4 regions of the Sporosarcina sp. P19 genome follow, and region 1 is predicted to be linked to each of the others. Evidence: riboswitches for the same ligand, from Rfam matches in the RefSeq annotation. Region 1 holds a riboswitch; each other region holds the start of a gene.

What was found. Region 1 has a riboswitch for thiamine pyrophosphate ahead of CSV74_RS09370 (ECF transporter S component). Riboswitches for the same ligand answer to the same signal wherever they lie in the genome.
Region 2: linked by a shared signal. The riboswitch ahead of tenA (thiaminase II) and the one ahead of CSV74_RS09370 (ECF transporter S component) in region 1 are both predicted to bind thiamine pyrophosphate.
Region 3: linked by a shared signal. The riboswitch ahead of thiO (glycine oxidase ThiO) and the one ahead of CSV74_RS09370 (ECF transporter S component) in region 1 are both predicted to bind thiamine pyrophosphate.
Region 4: linked by a shared signal. The riboswitch ahead of CSV74_RS07300 (ABC transporter ATP-binding protein) and the one ahead of CSV74_RS09370 (ECF transporter S component) in region 1 are both predicted to bind thiamine pyrophosphate.

Annotation. Positions count from the first base shown of each region.
Region 1 is NZ_PDYR01000007.1:76,651-82,267, reverse strand. It holds gene CSV74_RS09380 (multicopper oxidase family protein) at 1-308, opposite strand, end outside; gene CSV74_RS09375 (exonuclease domain-containing protein) at 516-1,088, opposite strand; TPP riboswitch at 1,277-1,388, shown strand; gene CSV74_RS09370 (ECF transporter S component) at 1,471-2,040, shown strand; gene CSV74_RS09365 (ABC transporter ATP-binding protein) at 2,062-3,528, shown strand; gene CSV74_RS09360 (energy-coupling factor transporter transmembrane component T family protein) at 3,506-4,273, shown strand; gene CSV74_RS09355 (DUF6526 family protein) at 4,360-4,794, opposite strand; gene CSV74_RS09350 (universal stress protein) at 5,099-5,509, opposite strand.
Region 2 is NZ_PDYR01000006.1:93,510-99,126, reverse strand. It holds gene CSV74_RS08575 (urease accessory protein UreD) at 1-76, shown strand, start outside; gene CSV74_RS08570 (YheE family protein) at 706-1,143, shown strand; TPP riboswitch at 1,311-1,413, shown strand; gene tenA (thiaminase II) at 1,503-2,198, shown strand; gene CSV74_RS08560 (DUF3889 domain-containing protein) at 2,333-2,632, shown strand; gene hpaB (4-hydroxyphenylacetate 3-monooxygenase, oxygenase component) at 2,783-4,222, opposite strand; gene CSV74_RS08550 (hypothetical protein) at 4,372-4,962, shown strand; gene CSV74_RS08545 (rhodanese-like domain-containing protein) at 5,041-5,343, shown strand; gene CSV74_RS08540 (N-acetylmuramoyl-L-alanine amidase) at 5,608-5,617, shown strand, end outside.
Region 3 is NZ_PDYR01000005.1:64,081-69,697, reverse strand. It holds gene CSV74_RS07430 (TetR family transcriptional regulator) at 1-35, opposite strand, end outside; gene CSV74_RS07425 (LysE family transporter) at 479-1,105, shown strand; gene CSV74_RS07420 (MFS transporter) at 1,245-2,477, shown strand; gene CSV74_RS07415 (YqhV family protein) at 2,545-2,811, opposite strand; gene CSV74_RS07410 (DUF2935 domain-containing protein) at 3,116-3,901, shown strand; TPP riboswitch at 4,417-4,528, shown strand; gene thiO (glycine oxidase ThiO) at 4,661-5,617, shown strand, end outside.
Region 4 is NZ_PDYR01000005.1:38,004-43,620, reverse strand. It holds gene CSV74_RS07315 (S8 family peptidase) at 1-1,188, shown strand, start outside; gene CSV74_RS07310 (ABC transporter substrate-binding protein) at 1,256-2,296, opposite strand; gene CSV74_RS07305 (ABC transporter permease) at 2,293-3,045, opposite strand; gene CSV74_RS07300 (ABC transporter ATP-binding protein) at 3,042-3,812, opposite strand; TPP riboswitch at 3,898-3,996, opposite strand; cobalamin riboswitch at 4,138-4,325, shown strand; gene CSV74_RS07295 (DUF4430 domain-containing protein) at 4,444-5,617, shown strand, end outside.

The DNA of each region.
Region 1 (5,617 bases):
TCTGTAGTCATCCCATCAAGTATATCTACCTTACCTGTTTGCGCTTTGATAGTATATTCAGTTCTATCTGTCGCATCACTAGTTAGCAATGGTGGGATATTTAATTCATTTACACCTGTCGAGTCTTTTAAACTCACTACATTGTCATGGCTCATATGTCCGTGTTCCATTGTAGAGTCATCCATCATGTGATGATTTCCTTCGTTGCTCTGTTGATTGTTCTGATCATTTGATTGTGTATCGTTACTACAACCACTGATTAATAGAGCACCCATTAAAAACATAACGGTTTGTATTTTTTTACCCATCAAACTATCCCCTTTTTCTTTTACTGTTGATTTCAAGAGTAGTATAGCAATAACATATGGATAAACTATGCACATGGGATGTTTTTGAGTGGTCTTAGTCATTTTCAACTATAATTAAGAAGAGCCACCACCCTTAAAAGATTGCACAACTGATCACCAATAAAAAAGATGACCGGCAAAGTACTTCCCGGACATCTTTCACTGCTATTAAAATCTTGTTTTAGCTGGTTTCTTCATCGGCGCTTTATTCATCAAATAGGAGATGAATGTATCATCTTCCAGATGCGGATTGGACGAGTTCAACAAGACCGCAAGATTTTTTGCATCGTCGAGCGCTCTGTGAGCGTTATGCACTTGAATTCGGTGCGCTCTCAGCAATTGTTGCAGTTTACCGTTCTCAAAGCCGTAATTCTTCCATTTGATTTGTCGGACGGAGCAATACCAGTCCATGTCGAGCGTTTCAGGCAATAGTCGACTAACGAATCCTCTATCAAATGATGCGTTATGCGCTACTATACCGTCTGCTTGATCTAGTATTTTCAAGATTCTATCCATATCCAATGACTTCCCTCTTACCATCTGATCGGTAATGCCTGTGAGATTCGTAATGGTCGGAGAGATGGAATAGAACGGTTCTTGAAACTCGCAATACTCATCAGCCACCCGAATAATACGATTATCTTCATACTCTCCGAGCATAACGCCTAACTCGATCACTTCACTGGCCTCGGCACTCATACCTGTCGTTTCCACGTCAATAAATGCTATATGTTTCGTCATGTAAAAACTCCTTTTACACTCTATTTACATTATATTAAGAACACAATTAAGATTATTTCTATCCTTTTAGTATATCAGGATTTCACTAGTATATGTTCAATTTAAACTGTATGCAGTTCATTGAAACGTGTAGTAATTTCTTAAGTTGCCAGACAATTCAACGTGCTGTATACTAGGATTACTTACATAATTGTCCGTACGGGTGCTTGAGAGAAACAGGCTGAGATAGCAGATTAATCTACTGCTGACCGTTAATCTGATCTGGGTAATGCCAGCGTAGAGACCGTGATCGATGGAATTATACAGGAATCTCTTTCCTTCTTCGGCCGTCTGCTCTTCAGACGGCTTTTTTGTATAAAAAAATAACAAGGAGTGGAAGAGTATGAAGAAGTTAAAGTTTACCGATTTGTTGATCACCATCATGATTGGCGTGGTGTTTGGGGTACTGATGAAGTTTTGGGATGATTTATACACTGTCGTCAAACCGATCATGCCTGTCGCACGTCAACTGCTTTACGGCATGTGGTTCATGGTAGGACCGTTCGCCTTTTTATTATTGCGAAAGCCTGGTACTGCATTCATCGCAAGTCTGGCAGGGGCTTCCTTGTCTGCGTTTGCCGGACATGGTATTGAGGTTTTGATGTATGGGTTTGCACAGGGTCTTGCTGCGGAATTACTGTTTGCTGCATTCCGTTATAGACGCTATTCCATTTTAATCGCCGGGTTAGCAGGTATCGCTTCATGTCTTGCAAGTTTCGGACTCGATTTAATTTACGGGTACGCAGCACTCGAAACATGGGCACTCATTGTGAAATACGGATTACGTACAATCAGCGCATTCATCTTCACAGGTATTTTCGCTGTATTTATTGTAAGAGCGCTAGAAGCAACAGGCGTGACATCGTTAATTCGACCTGTTGATAAGAAAGAATATACGTTGCTTGATCAGTAAACGCGGAGGAATGATCCAACTATGAAAAACATCAGCGTTACCGATTTACGATTAAAGTTTCCAGGAGAAGATGCTTTGCTCTTTAAAGACCTCTCCTTCTCTGTTCGGCCTGGTGAAAAAGTTCTCATGCTCGGTCCTAGTGGTTGCGGGAAATCTACTTTACTCCAAGTATTGAGCGGCATTATACCAAACTCTATCGAACTACCAATGAAAGCAACAGACATTCAGTTGCCTGACTCATGGGGATTCGTTTTCCAAGACCCCGATACACAGTTCTGTATGACATATGTCGATGAGGAACTCGCTTTCGTATTGGAAAATCTTCAAGTTCCGCGTGAAGAAATGGCCCTTCTTATTGAAGAGGTATTGAAACGTGTAGACTTGCATTTGAAAGACCCACATACGTCCATCAATGAAATGTCGCAAGGTATGAAGCAGCGGTTAGCATTAGCTTCTGTATTATTACTGGAACCTGACGTGCTATTTTTGGATGAACCATCTGCCTTACTGGATCCAGAAGGCACGCAACAAATTTGGTCTTCTATTAAAGAAGCAACCGCTGATAAAACTGTGATTATCGTGGAACATAAAATTGATTTGATTGCGGACTGGGTTGATCGCGTAGTGCTGTTTAATGATCATGGGGTTATGATAGCAGACGGTTCACCTGCAGAGATCTTCGCACACTTTCAGGAAGAACTGAAACGTTATGGTATTTGGTATCCAGGGGTATGGGAAGAATATAAAGCGTCTGAAGCATTTCAATCGATGATGATCAATCGTCAAACAGTTACATCCGAGGAGAAAATTCAGATTCAGGACTTTCACGGCTATCGTGGTCAAGTGGAGAAGATTTCTGTCAAACGGGCGACCGTACAAGCTGCTGACTGGATTACGATTGTTGGAGAAAATGGTTCTGGTAAAAGTACATTGCTCTTATCACTCATGCAATTACTTCGGACTGACGGTGTCTACGAGGTGAACGGCGTGCCCATTGCGTGGAAAAAGAAGAAGCGCCAACTGCCGAAAGGTCTTTCACTTGTCTTTCAAAATCCCGAACTACAATTTGTGACGAATTCGATTACGGAAGAGTTAACCGTCTCTTTGCACGATATGCCAAAAGCTAATGCAGATCGTTATGCGAAGGAATTGATACGCTTATTTAACTTACCTGATTCTGTTTCACGCCATCCTTATCAGCTATCTACGGGTCAAAAGCGTCGTTTGAGTGTAGCAACTGCTCTCACTCCTGATACAGATATCTTATTGCTCGATGAACCTACTTTTGGACAGGACGCACGAAACACATTCGCCATTCTTGAGAAGCTGGAACAGTTGCGCATTGAAGGCATGACCATTTTGATGGTTACGCATGATACGGAAATTGTAGAGAGCTTCGCCACTGCTGTTTGGACTGTAGTGGACGGCGTACTGCATACGGCTAATATACCAGGAGGTGCAAAGAATGTTCAATTGGTTCACACCTAAACGCGAGACCTGGTTATTCCGAGTCAATCCCGCACTAAAATTTATCGTATTTTTTGCGTTCTTGATTATTACGCTTGTGAATCAAAGTGTACCTTTTGCTATCTCACAAGCGGTTTTATACGGAATAGTGTTTTATGTATTCAGCGGTTATTCATTGAAGAAACTTTCAATACTTTCAATTCCGTTAGTCATTTCTTTCCTGTCTACTGGATTGACGATGTTGTTGTTCGGTAAGGGGGAAGCGGTGCTTTGGCAATGGGGGCTGTTCAAGATTTCCGAAGAGAGCATTCAACATGCGCTTTTGCTCGGAAGTAAGTCCCTTTCATTCGGATTCGTCGGCTTTACGTTTATCTTAACGATCCAACCCGTACTATTCTTTTACGCTATGATGCAGCAGTTTCGTCTACCATCCAAATATGCATATAGTTTTATTGCGGCTTTTCGTTTAATTCCTGCTGTAACTGAAGAGCTGCAAATTCGCAGGAATGCGTTGAAAGTACGGAATATCCAGTTTTCAAAAGGGATAAAGGGGTTGTATGAGCGATTGCAATCCTATACCGTCCCTCTATTTGCCCAAAGTATACGTCGCGCACAACGCATTGCAGTTGCGATGGAAGCAAAACAGTATCAGATGGGTGCTGCCAGGACGTATTATTATCCTACACGGTATAACGGCATAGATATGTTTTTTTTACTTGTCATGATAGGTAGTTTATGTTCGGCTTTTTTACTATCAGTTTATTGATAATCATTCGATAAGCCACACTTAAAATATGTAACCACAGTAAAAGAGAGCACAGATCTAGTTCAGATCCTGTGCTCTCATTTTCATTACACCCGCTGATGATCTGCTCTCCAAGACTTTACGGATTTCTTAATTTCATCAGGCGATAGCTCTTCAACCACAGCCCGATCCGCAAGCTCCACGTACTCCTCATCTGAAGCAAATCGTAATGCAATCAATTGTGGTTTCGTCAATCTTGTAGCTAAACGGTTACCCGTCAACATAAAGTAACGAAGCTGTTCTTCCGTGACGATTAATCGATCTTGCAAAGACAACGCATAAATACGTGCAAGCATTCCTGGAATAATAGCGAGAACGGTAACTGCGAATAATAGCAGAAGCTGCATTGAAAAACCATGCTTTACGAATTGATAAGTTCCATAGATCGCTGTTGTTAAAAGCAATACAAAGCTTAATGGCAGCCAAATGTAGTGTTGCAATGGTGTTACACGTGTATGATTTTCATACGATTGTTCTTTCATCTTGTCACCCCTTATATACCCATATGGGTATCATATCTTACTGGGCACTAGATGTGTACGTAAATGCTTTTAATTAGGTTAGTCGTTTCAATAAATCATGCAACCTACCCAATCATATTTATCTAGCTTTCAATCCAATTATGTAATTTTTTGCAAGAGTGCGTTTCGCGTCATTTAGTACAGCCAGTGTTCTAGTTGCAAATATCATTATGATATCCAGTATCCTTGTAGCTAATCAACGACTCTAAAAAAACTGCCATAGCATATCTTTACGAGATGCTATGGCAGTTTTGCTTTATATTATTTATTTAATTATCGTGACAGAGCTATTCACATGTTTGATTACTTTTTGACTGACACTACCCATTACTAAATTTTTAAGTAATCGCAAGCCTCGACTACTAAGGATGAGGTGATCAATTTCATTATTGTTTACATGCTTAATGATTTGCTGGTGCGGATTTCCTTGAAGTACTGTGACTTCCGCTACTATTCCCTTATCTTTTACTAACTTCAACGCAGATTGCAACTTCTTCTTTTGATACTTATCAAGACTATTAGGACTTTGTTTTAATAATCGCTCATCTTCTTTATTGAAGTCGATGACATGGATCAATTCTAGTTTCGCTTCAGAAAATTGTTCCATTAACATAATCGCATAATCTGTTGCCCGCAATGCATTATCTGAGCCATCTACCGCCACAGCAATCTTCATGATAAAACCTCCTACAACTACTTTCTTCAATTTTTCAATTGAGATCTTCTTTCAGCTTCTGTCACCGACATAACAATCCATTCTCATGTTCTTTACCCTCTTCACGGA
Region 2 (5,617 bases), on a different contig from region 1:
AATTATTTCAGTGTGCCATCACGTGATTAGCGACGAATGGTATCAAACAAAACCAAGTTTTTTAAGGAAGTACTAGACAGGGCCCGACAATTCTAAAGAGTTGTTGGGCTTTTCCTGTTAATTTTGCTGTTTATATATAAATTATTATATGATTAGTAGTTCGCGCATTGGAGTGTGTTCGAACAGCTTAGATACCAGTCCAATAAAATAGTTAGAGTGTCATTTCAAATGATTGAAACACAGAAATTAGGGTATCATTAAACATATGAGTAATAACACTTTATAGGCTGGAACCAGTCGTCAATCCAAGTGGAATTACAGGTGTTTTAGGTGTATAGGCTCAACATTCGTGCTTATTATGAATGTCTTTAAAAAGACCGTTACCCAAGTGTGAATTTGGCATGCTGACTTGTAATGAGCAAAGGGGCAATAGACTGAACGGCTTTTAATCTGGCCGTGAACATCATTTTTCCACTGAATTTTGCGTTTATAACAAGTGCCTTAGAACAGTGATTGGTTTGACAACAACTTATTGCTTAGATATATGTAAATTTTATTTATATTTGAAAAGGATCCTTATAAGTAAACTTGAACGATGGAAAAATCTAACTTTGTGCCAAATAGCTTGAATTAGTAGTGATGGATGAAGTAAGATGAATTATTCTATAAAAAAGAGACTTGTTACTATTTTTGGAGGTGTTTCCTGTGGTAGACGACTTTGAAGCGGAAAAAGTTTTTGAAGACAGGCAGTACGAGCGAATTCAGTTTAAGCTCATCATAGAAGGTCGTAATTATAAGGGTGACTATCATGATGGTGAAATCCAATGGCTTCATCCACATCCGAAGCAAGACGTCGGTGAAGAAGAGGTAATTGCCATAGAGAATAAAGTGTTGGAATTGTTATCTGAGCAAGGGATTCGAAATGAAGCAGATGATATTGAAATCGAACGTTCGATTAGCAGAAATCAAACTCGGCCACTTCAGTTATTTAAATTAAAGATCCAGGGTGAAGAGTTTAAAGGAACATTTATTAACGGTGAAATCGAATGGTTTCATCCTAAACCAAGACGTAAACTAAAAGAAGAGCGCGTGAAAAAAATAGAAGAAGATGTTCAGAAAAAGCTTAAAGAACATCTAGAATAAAGATTTGAAACTGCGTGACTCTCACTAAAAATAAACTTATTCGGTTAAATGCCATCAACTTGAGGACTGTTGCCATTCACTGTGTTGTATGTTGGGCCGTTTATAATCTTAATTCGTTTGACTTTTCTGACAAGATATGCCTATAATGGATATACAAATGAAATAGTTGTTACCGCTAGGGGTGCTCTGTGGAGCTGAGAGAAGCATATTGCTTTAACCCTTTAACTTGATCCGGTTCATACCGGCGTAAGGAAGTGGTGCAGATGTTACGTAGCTTATTTCTGGCTCTGTGATGTCTCTCCGCCACTTCTGGTCAAGAAGTGGTTTTTTCATTTACTACGTAAAAGGGGAGAGTATACATGAAGTTCACTGAGCGCTTATTAGAGAAGACATTACCAATTTGGAGACAGAATCATAGTCATCCATTTGTCCAAGAAATTGGAAATGGTACGTTGGATGAGGAGAAGTTTCGATTTTATATGGTGCAAGACTATTTGTATTTAATTGACTACGCGAAAGTGTTTGCTGTAGGCACGATGAAGGCTACCGATGTAGAGATGATGGGGAAATTTGCAGCGTTACTTAACGGTACACTAAACACGGAAATGGATCTACATCGTAAGTATGCAGCTCGCTTTGGTATTACAGAAGAAGAGCTAGAGAATGCCAAGCCGTCACCCATTGTCCTAGCGTATACGCACTATATGTTGCATGTTAGTCAAAACGGTTCTTTAGCGGAAGTAGTCGCTGCATTATTGCCGTGTGCGTGGAGCTACTGGGAGATCGGCAAAGAGCTTTCTGAGTTGCCAGGTGCGTTGGATCATCCGTTGTACGGTGACTGGATTCGCATGTATTCATCGGAAGACTTCGGGGAGTTGGCTACTTGGTGCTTAGACTTAATGGATGAAACAGCAAAAGGTAAGCCTGAATCGGAATTAGCGAAGTTAGAGGAGATTTTCCTTAATACGACTCGTTATGAGTATATGTTCTGGGACATGGCGTATACGAAACAAATGTGGCCTGGTGTGAAGGAAGAACAGACAATAAAAATTTAATATACAAGAGACATCTAACTATTTTAGTTGGATGTTTTTTTATTTAGAATTGAATGGTTATAATCAGCGCATGCTATTCTTAAAAGGAGGTGTGCGCCATCTTTGCGAAAATAGGCTTGGCACTTGGAGTTTTATTGACAAGTGGGTCGGGCACTAGTGATGCGCCAGTTGCTGCACTTAGTAAAGTGGAAGTACCGGCATACGCCAAATGGTCAAGGCTTGCTATCAAGCAAACGATGCTCAAGTATCCTCATGCAGATATCAAGGATTATTTGCATATCGCAACTGACTCAAAGAAAGTTACAAACACGGAAAAGTTCCAGCTTTGGTTAAAAGAGGAAGAACGGGAATTCGGTGTGCTAGTGACTGTCACCTATTCAGCAGAAACGGGTAAATTTATTCGCATCGATTTTCAAGAAATACCTATTAATTAAAACAACACCCCTATGCCATCTAACATGGCCTAGGGGAGTTGTTTTATTCGGGAGCTTTTTGATAAAAGAAAATGTAAGTCTTGATGTCGTTGGTGAACCACTTGTGTAGACATGCATCCGAATAGTTTAGGTGAATTGCAGACTTCTTATTTAATCGGAAAGTAAACCGCGTATCATTTCTTGCCCCGCGTCTTTCGGATAGGATCGGTATAGATGACCTGATAAGCGAACCGGATCTCCGAAAAAATACCGTTCATATTGTGTTTGTCTTGTGCCGAACGAACTCATCGTCAAATCCCAAGCCAAACGAAACAGTTGTACACGTTCTACCGCGGTTTTTGTAGCTCCTTGCAGGTACTTTGCGAGATCAGGTTGAATAGCCGAATGGAAATCCTTATCGGTGGGTAACGCAATCATTCCACTTGCTCCGATTAGCTGAATGATCTCACTGAAACGCGGGTAGACTTTCGGGAAAACATTGCTGGCTACTTGAAGTGGTATTGCACTTGGACACATATACCCCCATTGATCGAGTGCTGCATCAGCTTCCGATTTATCTCGCAGTGCTTTCATTGTTTCGAGTCCAATAATTATTTCAGACAGTTTTTCTTGAATGTGGAGATATTCCGCTATATTAATCGTTTGAACGAGCTGCTCTGCTAAATTCAGCATGAACTCCGTTTTGACGATCTGTCTCGTAATGACTTGATGTGTGGCGAATGGATGGAACGAACTCATGGAAAAAAACTCTGAAGCTACTTCGGCATTGTGATGAAAGAATACACGCTCCCATGGGACGAGAACATTATCGAAAACCACTACAGCATCCATCTCTTCAAACCTTGAACTCAGTGGGTAATTAAATGTGGAACTCCCTCCTACAAATGATTCTCTACAAAGAAAACGCAAACCTTCTGTTCCGGAGGGAATGGAAAAGGCGAAAGCTTCATCAGGATCCCCAAGAAATGAAGGCGTGCTAAATACCAATACTTCATCTGTCACGCCGCCCTGTGTTGCAAGTAGCTTAGCTCCTTTAATGATAAGTCCTTTCGATGTCTTACCTACAATCTTCGCAGAGACTGGTTCATCTGACATATTAAAGGCACTTTGAGATCGATTAGTCTGCGGTGTGATGAAGGTGTGAGTAAAAGATAGGTCCTCTTCTCGTGCTCGTTCATACAGCGCTTGAATATGTTCGGGAAAGCAGTTTTCCTTGCCGAGCAAGTGAGGCGAAGAAGAGGCAAAGCTCATGATTACCGTATTAAGGTAATCGGGACTTCTACCAAGTAAGCCGCAAGAAAGTCTTGCCCATTCTTCTGTCATGACTCTGCGATTCTGCAAATCTGTTTTGGTCTTAGGTTGTAAGTAAGAAATTCCAATTCGCTCATTTGTGACTGGCGAAACATATGTCATAAGAGATCTATGTGCAGGTGACAGTTGTAAATCATATAGGGAAGCCTTCGTTTCGATAAGCCCTTTAAAAGCGGGGTGTTCAGAGATAGGTCCTTTCAATTGTTGCCCATCCAGCCAAATCTCCGCGTTTTGCTCATTCATTCTACGTACAAACTCCTTGCCGTTTATAGCACCCATACTATTCCTCCTGATTTTTCTAGTTGGTATAGTATATTATGACATCGTCTTGAATGATCAAAATAGTTCTCGTACTGAACAATAGTTTTGATACAATACAGAAAGAGTACATAGGGAATTTATCCGGATAAGTGAAAGGCGTGTATATAATGAATGAAGAATTGGTAATGAAGTATATCGTGGCGTGCACAAATCTATATGGGATTGTGCCTGTTGAAAAAGTGGTTGAGATCTACAATAATCAAAACAAAGAAGAGATTTCATTGGATGAAGTGGAAAGATTTTTGCAATCAGAGCAAGTGAAAGAAAAACTAGAGGAGAGCTTCGTTTATATTCAATCAAACGAATTTGTAGCTGAAGCGACTAGCGAAGAGGATGAAAAGGACAACCTAAAACGAAATGCAGCTGGAAAGCCATATTACATACCTGGAAAAGAAGAATTACTGCGATTCATTGATGAAGAGTACTTTCAAGAAACGCGAGAGCAGGTAAAAGTAAAGAATATGTTAAGAGAAGACTTCGGCGATCAATTGAATGTAGAGGAAGAAGTCTCTGAACTAGTATATAATTTGCAAGTAAGTGGCGGCGACTTCATGATGGAACTTTCATTATTTGTATCCGGACTGGAACTGCCTATTAAAGAATCCGAGCGCTATATCCCTGCGATTGTTGAATTGGCGGACACGACCAGATTATGGGAAAACCGAGGGCATACTATGAAAGAATTACAACAACACTAATTAGTTCATTTCAATAGACAATGCTTAACTCAGCAAGATAGAATAAGGGTACATTAAACACTTTGGAGGATATCATTCATGACTTTAAAAGAATTAACTGCAAAAGAAGTGCAAGAGCAACTAGAAAGCGGTAAAGAGCTCAATATCATCGATGTACGTGAAGATGACGAAATAGCAGAAGGCATCATTCCGGGTGCACAACACATCGCACTTGGCAACCTACCCGTTGTAATGCATGACTTAAATGCTGAAACACCTTACATTCTCGTATGCCGTTCAGGCGGCAGAAGTGGCCGTGCGCAGGAGCTTATGGCAGACGAAGGATTCGATGTAACAAACATGGTGGGCGGCATGTTAGCATGGGAAGGCGAAACAAAATAATAAGCGAAACCAAAGCTGTCGTAAGAAGTGAAAAACTTCTTGCGACAGCTTTTTATATATGCGTTCCACCGTAGAGTGTCGCATTTCTACCTAGTTACGTAGTGTGCGTGCACCTCTAGTGCAACGGTGTCTTCACTCTTACAAATCCATAGCATAAGCCCATGGTACACTTCACTATCTCCTACTCTAAACAGCTTCTCATATACTACGTAGACATAACCTCAAAAGTCCAAGCGTATAGTGAAAGAAAAAGGCGGTGTCTGTATGAAAAAGT
Region 3 (5,617 bases), on a different contig from region 1:
ATCCGCTTCACTTTAATTTCTCGTTTCTTCATCATAGTACTAATACTCCTTCACTTTCCTTTAAATATGTAAATAGATAATTTGAACTGTAATAAGGTAGTGGTAGTGCAGTGGTTTATTTTCTGGTGTTTCTAATTATTCACCTCATATAACTATAGTGTAATAATACGGGGGAGAAATATCAAACTTTAGATGAATTATGATTCATATGGGGGGATTCAAAAAGAATAGTAGATCTTCACTAAATTATAACATAATTCCGACAGTTCGCTCTACATATTTATAGGGTTCTTCTAATCAAACAAGAAGTATATGATTCATTTGTCAACGGTTAAAAAGGATCCAGTCCACACACAAAATATTACTTCTATGACTGATCCTACAAACTAAAATATTTCTTCAGAATACCCTCTTCCAAGTCCTATCGGTCATTATGTGTGAATAAAATGGCAGGACAACATATTATAGGGGGGATTTTGTGAATTCGATTTTTCTATATATATTCTTGGGAGCATCCTTAGCCGCGCCAATCGGTCCTGTTAAAACTGTTCTGTTAAATACGGGAATTAAAAGAGGTTTTTTTCATGCTTGGGCTTTTAGTTTTGGTTCTGTGACCACGGATATTATGTATATATTCCTTGTGTACTTTGGAGTCGGACAATTTATTGATTCACCGTTAATTAAAATCATTCTCTGGTCGTTTGGGTGTTTTGTGCTGATGTATACAGGTATAGAAAACTTACTGACGTTGAACAAAGTTGAAATGAGTGTGAGATTGGGTAAACGAGTCAGACTAAGAACATCTATGATGACTGGCTTTTTGATGTCATTGTTGAATCCGCTTACTATTATTTTTTGGCTCGGTATATACGGTTCCATTTTGGCCAAAACAGCTGGTGGATCAACAGGGTACCAAATCATTATAAACAGTCTTGCGATTTTATTGGGTATAATGATCGTGGATTTGTTCATGGCCTTTTTGTCCAGTGGAGCACGCAAGTTCTTATCCTCAAGACTTTTGCTAATCGTTTCCATTATATCCTCTATATCTATGATCGGTTTTGGAATATACTTCGGTATTCAGGCTTATCAAGCGTTATTTTAACAACTCTTCACTAGGCTGTGTTTGCTTAATTTTTTACATAATCTCATGATTGTGCTAATAAAAAATATTAAAGTATAAAAAAAACTCGTTAGGAAACCATACCTCTAATTAGTAGAACAAAATATGATGAGGTGTGGTAATGGATAAAAGTGCGGACAAGGTTAGTGTATGGTGCATTGTTAGTCTGGCTTCAATTCCTCTTATTATGACGCTAGGGAATTCTATGCTCATACCCGTGCTTCCTTTATTGGAAGATAAAGTGGGGATTACATCGTTTCAATCGAGTATGATTATTACCAGTTACTCGGTGGCGGCTATTTTTCTTATCCCAGTAGCCGGATATTTATCAGACCGTTTCGGACGGAAAATGGTGATATTGCCAAGTTTAGTCTTTGCATTGATCGGAGGTCTGATTGCGGGATTTGCTTCGTGGAAGATGGATGACCCGTATATGATGATTATTATTGGTCGGGTATTACAAGGTATAGGAGCAGCCGGCGCCATGCCAATCGTGCTACCGCTTGTGGGTGACTTATATAAAGATGATGGTGAAAAAAGCAGTAAGTGTTTGGGAATTATTGAAACGTCAAACACGTTTGGAAAAGTATTAGCTCCTATCTTAGGTTCAGCATTTGCTGCTCTATTATGGTTCCTGCCATTCTTCTCTATTTCTGCACTCAGCGTCATTTCTTTTGTACTGATCTTCTTATTTGTTAAAGTCCCGAAAGAAAAAGATGAACCCGTAAAGTTTAAGGTGTTTATCAAGAACACTAAAAAGATATTTGCGTCAGAAGGTAAATGGTTGTATACCGTATTTTTAAATGGAGTTCTAGTCATGCTGGTTCTATTCAGTATGTTGTTTTTTTTATCGGAAAACCTGGAGAAAACACATGATATTGAGGGGATTAAGAAAGGATTCGTTTTGGCCATTCCGTTATTATTCCTATGTATTGCTTCCTTTTTATCGGGCCGAAAAATTAAAGGCGAACTGAAAACTATAAAAAGGGTCATGGTCATTTGCTTAATCGCCATGTCTGCCAGTGTCATTTTTGTTGGATTTACAAGCAAGAACTTGATCCTCTTGTTGATTGTGACTAGTATAGTCGGAATAGCCATAGGCGCATTATTGCCTGCATTGGATGCGATTATTACAGAAAATATTGAAAAAGAGCTACGAGGCACGGTGTCTTCTTTTTACAGTTCAGCCAGATTTATCGGTGTAGCCGCAGGCCCTCCGTTGATGTCAATTGCCATGAAAGATTTTCTGAACGGCAGTTATATCATTGCCACTGTACTGGGAGTCATTTTGACTTTTATGGTGTTTAAGTTCATTAATATCGAAGAAATTGAAGAATCCAATCAAAGAAACTGAAAAAGGACCCGACAGTAAAAAACTGTCAGGTTCTTTTCTATTTAGAGATATGTATGGAATGAAGTATTTATTTAGATTTTAAACTAAAAAGGATGAGGAAAATTCCTGTGAATAGACAAATCATTCTTACTAAAGATACTTTTTCAGTGAGGCCGTGTAATGCAATTCCTGTCGTTACAATTAATATAAATGGACCTACTAATGCAAGTAAAGAGTTAATATAAAACGCCTTTTCCAAGTCATTGAATTTAAACATGAGTGCAGCAGCTGTTATTTCTATACTTCCTGAAATAACTCGTAATAGAATAATGAAAAGCAGCGCCCTTTCTATCATGCAAACCACTTCCTCTGATTGTATTTATGCTCACTATATGCAGCACGTCCATGAGTTATTTAACCTCCATTATATATACTCGTTGCGTGTGAAATTCTATGTTTGACTGGAATAATTGAAGGTGTATCTCCACCGTGAATACATACATAAAAACAGCAGCTACACATAATATGAATAGGGAAGTAGATTGCAGGCTACTGAATATGGAAGTCTCTTTACACTTAATTGGCGTGTGAAGAGAATATCTACTGTCAGAGACCTCAATGGATAGGGAGGGAATGTATTGAAGAGTTTACAGGAAGAGATGTCATTTGAACTGCGTTTTTGGTTACAAATATTAGGCGATCATGCACGCTTCATTCACGATTCTTTAGCGCCGGATGAAGTGGCAAATATTAAGACAGCAAGTTATTATATACAGTTATTTGATGGCCTTCTTGCTAAAGCAAAGGGAGATCTGGATACACAATCTCTACGGACATTAGCGCAAGAAACTTTAAAAGCGAGTGAAGATATTCGCAAGTTTAAATTATTATTAATACAGCAGCATTTAGTCGGCAACATCAAAATTTCTCTGCCACCTTCCTTTATTAATCACATGGTGAATGAAGTAGAAGAGGCTATACGTATATTTACATGCTTTGCAAAAGGAGAGAAACCACCGACTGTACATCCTCTTCACCATGACTTGCTGTGGTTACTCGATGCGGCAGGGCATGCGGGCGCTCTTGATGCAAATTTAGACCGTGTGGAAGCCAAGCTCAAAAAGAAAAGTGAACGATTTACTAAAGAGTGGGAAGCATTTTATTTAAAAGCAATTGAGATGGCTGGTTATTTACGTACGAATATTATGAAATTCCCAGCGTTAACTAAATTCCATCAGGACATCAACTTAGAGATGACTATTTTTAAAGCATTTTTAAGAGAGTTGGAAGAGATGGATTTGAAGAAAGAAACGCTTGGGACCCTAACCCCTTTAATGGCAGATCACATGGCGCGTGAAGAAATATATTATTTAATGAAATTAGCTGAATCCACTGATATTCCATCACCAAAGGGAGATCCGACGAAATCGCGTGTTGAGTCTTGAATGGGAGGCGTAGGATGAGGTACCAGGTCCCCGCACGCAGGTAGCAGGAGTAATCGCTGCCACAACTGGGAACAATATAGGTATTGCAGGAGTGACTGGTCCGTATATTATGAAAATCCTTCCGATAAGAAAGCACTGTTCATCAGTCAAAGTGTTGAATCTTCTTACACAATAATAGAAGGTTATTTAATAAATACATGGATTAAGAAAGTTCTACCAGCACTTTTGGTTTGCAATAGTGCAGTATTTACAGTCCACCTTACGTTTCTAGTAAAAAGAGAGTTGAGAATATTTTAGTGTCGGGCTACGCTGTGTACGATACAATTCAGTCAATACACTACAATTGCATACAAAAAGAACCAAGTAGCCAATCACCTGGTCGGATGAATGGTTTGCCGTTGTATGATTATTCTCTTTGATGTCTTGTTATAAAATCACCTTGCATAAGCACCGATCCATAACTAATTTCAAATGACAAATTTCGGCTTGTATGTTATTCTGAAAAAAATGAATATTTCATCCGCTAGAGGTGCCTTTGAAAAAAGGCTGAGATCAAAGTGATTGACTTTGGGACTCTTGGAACCTGATCCAGCTCGTACTGGCGAAGGGAAGTGGCACTGCTTACATCACTTGTATGTTATGGACTGTATACATGAGGCGCTGCTTTCTTCTATGAAAGTGGCGTTTTTCATTTTCTAACAGGCTGATATAGATGTTCAATAGCATTAGTATTTAGGTCATCTATGAGGAGTGGAAATAATGAAGACATATGATCATATTGTTATTGGCGGAGGAGTAATAGGTTGTTCCATTGCCTATCGACTGGCCAAAGAAGGCTTAAGCGTAGCTGTATTTGATGCAGGCAAAGCCGGACAGGCCTCTATGGCAGCAGGAGGGATGCTTGGGGCGCAAAATGAGTTTGAGCAGGACAATCCGTTGTTGGGAATCGCACTGGAAAGCCGAGCGATGTTCCCCCAACTTCGTGATGAATTGCTGTCCGAAACGGGTATAGACATTGATTTACGAACAGCTGGCCTGATCAAAACGGCCGCGACAGAACAGGATCGTGACGAGCTGCACCGACAGTATCACTTTTTATCCGAAAAGGACCCATCCATTCAGTGGCTTGAGCCGGAAGAAGTGCCGGAGATCGAACCTTGTATGACGTCCCAAACTGCCGGTGCTATTTTTCTGGAAAAAGACCATCAAGTGAAAGCCCCCTTGCTCGCACAGGCCTTTTTGAAAGCAGCAATGCATGCCGGTGCCCATGTATATGAAGAAACAAAGGCTCTTCGTCTGCTGATTCAGCAAAACCGGATAGTGGGGGTTGATACTTCAATCGGCTCGCTTTATGCAACTCAAGTGACGATTGCAGCCGGTGCCTGGAGCAGCCATCTCTTAGCTGACACTGATTTTTCCTTGCCCGTCATTCCTGTGAAAGGTGAATGCTTGTCAATCCGGCTGGCCGGCCCTGCACCGGTCAAAACGGTATTTGCGGTAGACGGCTGTTATATTGTGCCGAAACGAAATAAGGAAATGCTCATCGGTGCAACGTCTATTCCCGGTTCCTTTGATACATCAGTAACGGCTCATGGCATTCTTTCGCTATTACAACGGGCTTCCCGCCTATTGCCTGTGCTTAGTGATGGAGTGATCCACCGAACATGGGTCGGTGTACGTCCCCAAGCCGCAGACCATCTGCCGGTCATGGGGTCT
Region 4 (5,617 bases), on a different contig from region 1:
AAGCAGTGGTGGATACCACAAATGAAGCCGCAGTGGATGTGGTCTAGGGTGCAAGAACAAAAGAAAATGACCGTCGTGGCAGTCATTGATTCCGGCATTGATCTACAACATGAAGATTTACAGGGCCGAATTCAGCCAGGCGGTTATAACTTTTACGCAAATAATTCGAATCTTCAGGACGTCAATGGCCATGGCACAGCTGTCGCAGGCGTAGTCGCGGCTAAGGCTGGAAATAATCTGGGTGTAGTAGGTATTGCGGGAACATATGAAACCAAAATATTGCCGTTGAAAATCTCGCATCTGAACGGTCTCAGTAAAGTGTCGGATAGTATTAAGGCGATTGATTACGCCATCAAGAAACAAGTCGATGTAATCAATATGAGTTACGGAAGCAGCATGTCTTCTCAAATGGAAGAAAAAGTGATTCAGCGTGCAGTCGAATCGGGTATCACGGTCGTATCGTCTGCAGGGAATGATGCAACGAAAGGGAATTCGATCATGTTTCCTGCATCTTATCCTTCCGTCATTTCAGTTGGCGCAACGGAAAGAGATAATCAGCGCGCTTCCTTTTCAAACTATAACTCTCACGTGAGCTTAGTCGCTCCAGGTGCGGCAATCTATACGACAACCCTTGCTAATAGCTATAAGTTAGTCAGTGGAACATCTTTTTCGGGACCAATGGTAGCAGGTGCAGCGGCTTTGGTAAAATCATTGAAGCCTGAAGCAACACCGGCTGAAATCAGACAGTTACTAGAAATGACCGCGACAGACCTAGGCGCGCCGGGTAAAGATATTCATTTTGGTGCAGGGATAGTAAGTTTAGAGAAACTGAGCCATGCGTTACCAGCTAGTTCTACACCTATTCCGCCAAATGAATTTACAGGCGATTTTCCAGAACTAAAAGTACAAACGAATAAAGTATTCACAATCAAATTTACTAATGAATTACTACTTGGAAAAGACTACTCAAAACATATTTACATTACCCGTTCGCCAAATAGCGCAGAACGTATCGAAAGCTTTACAGCGAAAGTGGATCCTACAAATAGCAAGCAATTATTAATTACACCAACTAAAGAATGGCAACTAGGAGTTCATTATTTACGCGTGGAGCAAGGGTTGCAGAATAAAAAAGGTGTCGCAATGAAAAAGTCATTTGCTGTGAAGTTTACGGTACTTCCTCGCTAATTCCATAGAATCGAAAAAGGCTATTGCGGTCAGTCATAGAGACTTCCGCAATAGCCCTTTGTGCGTGTTACTTCGTTATTTTAGAAAACATTTCACCTGTGCTGACGTCTAAAATCATATCGTCCACTTCAGGTTTCGTCTTGATCAATTCCATCTCATGTAGCCAGTCCCGCACTTCTTCCCAAGATGTTTCATCAAGCGTACCAAATGCTTCACCGTCTGTATCCATCTTCGGTAATAACACATTTAAACTTTCCGTTTCGATTGCTTTGTCTAACGGGAAGTTCGCTTGATCTTGGTTGCTTAGCAAGAGGTCGAGAGCTTCTTCGGGTTGTTCTACCATAAATTCATACCCTTTTTGTGCTGCCCGCCAGAAAGCCTGGATAGCGTCTTGTTCTTTGTCCCATGTATCATCACTCGTCAACAACACAATTTCACTATAATTTGGCACGCCATAGTCTACTGGATTAAAGTAGCGCGTTTTGAAGCCTTTCGATTCCATAACAGGCACTTCGTGGTTAATAAATGTTCCTGTCACGGCATCGGCACGTTTTGAAACGAGTGAAGATTCCAGTTCGAATCCAACGTCGATCATATTCACTTTGTCATAATCGCCACCGTCATTCGTTACCATCGTTTTAATCAAAGATTCGTTTAGTGGAATTCCTGGATAACCGATTGTTTTACCTTCGAGATCTTTAGGTGATTGAATCGAACTTTCCTCTAGCATGACAGTATAATTTAGTGGCTCTCGCACAATCGAAGCAATTGCTTTAACTGGAATGTCTTCATTGGCTTGCGCTAAAATGACATCCGGTTGGTAATACAGTCCAAGAGTCACTTTTCCTGCTGCGGTCAAGTTCATTGGATCGGTCGGATTGGCAGGGAATTGTATATCCACTTCCACGTTCTCTTCATTAAAATAGCCTTTTTCCTGGGCTACATAAATATAGCTATGTACTGCATTTGGATACCAGTCGAGCATGATACTGACTTTTTTCTTTTCATTTTTCGGTGTCTCTTCGTTATCTGCGGGAGACTTATCATTATTGCACCCAGCTAGCAGTACAAGAAGAAAAATGATGCTAAGGAATAGATGTTTTCTCATTGGTGATTCCTCCATTGTAAAAAGTGTTTTTCCAATACGACGACGAGTAGAAAGAAAATAATACCTACTGCAGAAAGCAAGACGATCGGTGCGAATACAGCGGCACTGTCAAATTGCGTCATCATTCTTCTGCTGAAATATCCAAGTCCTGCCTGAGCACCCAGCCATTCCCCAATGGCCGCACCGATTACACTCAGTGTGACCGCCACTTTAAGTCCAGAGAAGAAAGATGGCAAAGCGGAAGGTAGGTCTAGTTTATAGAAGATATCTTTTGCGGACGCACCCATTGTTAGCATTAATTCACGTAAATTTTTATCTGAAGAGCGCAAGCCGTCGAAAACGCTGACGGTAATCGGGAAAAAAGTAATCAGTACCGTAACCGCGACTTTACTCCAAATACTGTAGCCGAACCATAAGACGAAAATCGGTGCGAGCGCGATGACCGGAATCGTTTGCGACGCGATCAGGATAGGGTAAAACGCCTGCTCGATCGGTTTCTTACTATACATCGCAATTGCCAGTGTGGATCCGAGCATGATTGAAATCGATAAGCCGATTAAGATAGTTAAAGCAGTCGGAGGTAAGTGGTGGATAAACAGCTCCGTTTTTAGCTCCCATAATCTGATCAGAATCGCTGAAGGGGACGGGAAGAGAAAGCTTTTGTCGTAAAGACGTGCGCTAATTTCCCATAGGCCCAGTAAAATCGAAACGAAAAGTATAGACCAACTATACGAAGTGATTTTCTTCATAGCCGCGCCTCCGAACGAAGCTCACTAATAAGTTGCTCCTTCAGTTCCATCAGTTCGGGCCGTGCCAAGTCTCGCATAGTACGTGGTCGGCTAAGAGGCACGATGACTTCGCGAATCGTCTGTACTGGTCTTTCAGCTAGTACAAAGATGCGATCGGATAGAAATAAAGCTTCGTCGATATCATGTGTGATGAAGACGATCGTTTTATCGAGCTTCTGCCATTGATCGATCAGCCACTCTTGCATCGTCAGCCGTGTGATTGCATCCAATGCGCTGAATGGCTCGTCCAGCAATAAAACATTGGAGCCGGTCAGGATCGTTCGTAAAAAGGAAACCCGTTGTCGCATCCCACCTGATAAATTTCCAGGATAGGCGTTTTCTTCGCCTGCCAGTCCGAAATCAGCTAGTAGCTGGATGATCTGATCGGCAGTAGGTTTATCGCCTTGAAGTTCTACTGGTAATTGGACATTTTCAAGAATCGTTCGCCACGGCATAAGTAAGTCTTGCTGCGGCATATAGCCGACTTTGCCCAACCGCTTCGTTGTCACTTCTCCGTTCAATGAAATCTCACCACTGTCAGGATTTTCTAGACCGGTGACTAGTCGGAACAACGTGCTTTTCCCGTAACCACTTGGTCCAATGATGCTGACAAATTCGCCTTCATTTACATGCCAATCGACTTGATCAAAAATAGCAGTTGGTTTCGAAGCATTGGTTGCTCGATAATGAAAAGATACATTCGTAAACTCTAAAACCTTATTCGTCATCATTCTTACCACTTCTCATTTCTTCAAAAAATACACACAAAAAAACCACTTCTCTGTGCGAAGCGGTTGCATAGTACGGTCGAAATCCGTCATATGTCCACTTCCCTCCGCTAGCATTATCTAGAGCAGGTTTCGAGGGTTAAGGCGAACGCCTCTCTCAGCAACAGCACCCCTAGTGTTTATCCATATCTTATCGTTACATAGTCTGAAAAGATAGTCAAGATAGGAAAGGAATAAATTGGTCATTTATAGGAGGTTGGAAAATATTCTACACGTCAAAAATCTCGCTATTGCAATTGTTTTGTCGACTCATTATGATTAAGGGGAGTTTATAGCGTATTTTGGTGTCTTGCTAGTTTGCAAGACGTAAAAAGGAATCAGGTGAAAATCCTGAACGGTCCGGCCACTGTAATTGGAAAGTAACTTCAGACAACCACTGGTATTTATACTGGGAAGGTTGAAGTTGCGTTCGTATCCAAAAGTCAGGAGACTTACCATAATACAATGCTTACAGCCTTCCGGGAAAAGGTGTGTATGTTGTGTTGTATTATGTATGTCTAAACACGCATCCATCCTTGTCTCTTTCCGGAGGCGGGATTTTTTTATTGAGAAAAATAGGGGGTAGGAGTCGTTGAGGAAAGGTAGTCGAGTAAGCAAGACATTCTCTGTGTTGCTAAGTTTGTTGTTGGTGTTGTCGGTTTTAACTCCAACAGTACAAGCGGTTGATACAGGAGTAGAGAAAACCAAAGCAACGGTTGCCGAGCAGGCAGATGTGGAAGAATTATTAGCTAAAACCATTCAATTTTATAAAAACAAAAAAATGAAATTGGATTCGTGGCAAACATTAGTAGGACTTTACGCAGCAGGTGAAGACCTGAATAATGGCGAGTGGATATTACCAGAATGGCAAAAAGAAGATCCAGATTATCTAGAACCTATACATCATGGTACAGATCATATTCGCTTTATCTTCGGGTTACTCGCAATGAACGAAGATCCAGCAGATGCATGGGAAACGAATCGTAATCTTTATGCAGAATTAGCATCGCAACAAAACGAAGAGACAGGCTCATTTGGCGGCATTAATAAACATATGTGGGCCTTGCTTGCGATGGATACAGGCGAACGTCTAGGAGCCGACTTAGGTGAGTGGAATACAGATAAGAAACAAAAAGCGCTACAATTCTTATTCGATAACCAAAATGAAGATGGTGGATATTCATTCTTTGGTCCAGTTTCCGATCCAGATATGACAGGTATGGGCATGATCGCGTTGTCTACTTATCAAGGGGAAGAAGCGGCAGATGCAGTTATTGAAAGAACGAAGGATTTATTACGAGCTAGACAACTAGACTTAACGACGGGTGGGTTTAATTCTCCAGGTAATTTTGGAATGGGCGATAATGCCAACTCCACAGCGACAGCGATTTGGGGTCTAGCTGCAGTAAATGAAGATATACTAGCAGAAAAGTGGCATGTAGGCGATCAGACAGTAGTAGATGCAATAAAAGGTTTTCAGTTTGAAGACGGGTCTTATAAGTGGAAAGTGACTGATAAGAGTGCTAATTTAATGGCAACAGAACAAGTTTTACTTGCGTTGGCGGATATTAAAGCAGGAAGTTCTGTTTGGAATCGAATTGCTTTAAAAGCAGAACAACCTACAGCCAACGTGAAAGTCGATGGGGTAGATGCACCGATTCTTGCAAATACTGCAGTGGCATTCGAAACAGGCGATACGATTGTACAAGTTGTTGAACAGTTGTTAAAAGAACAAAATATTCCTTACGAGCTGGATCAACTGAGAG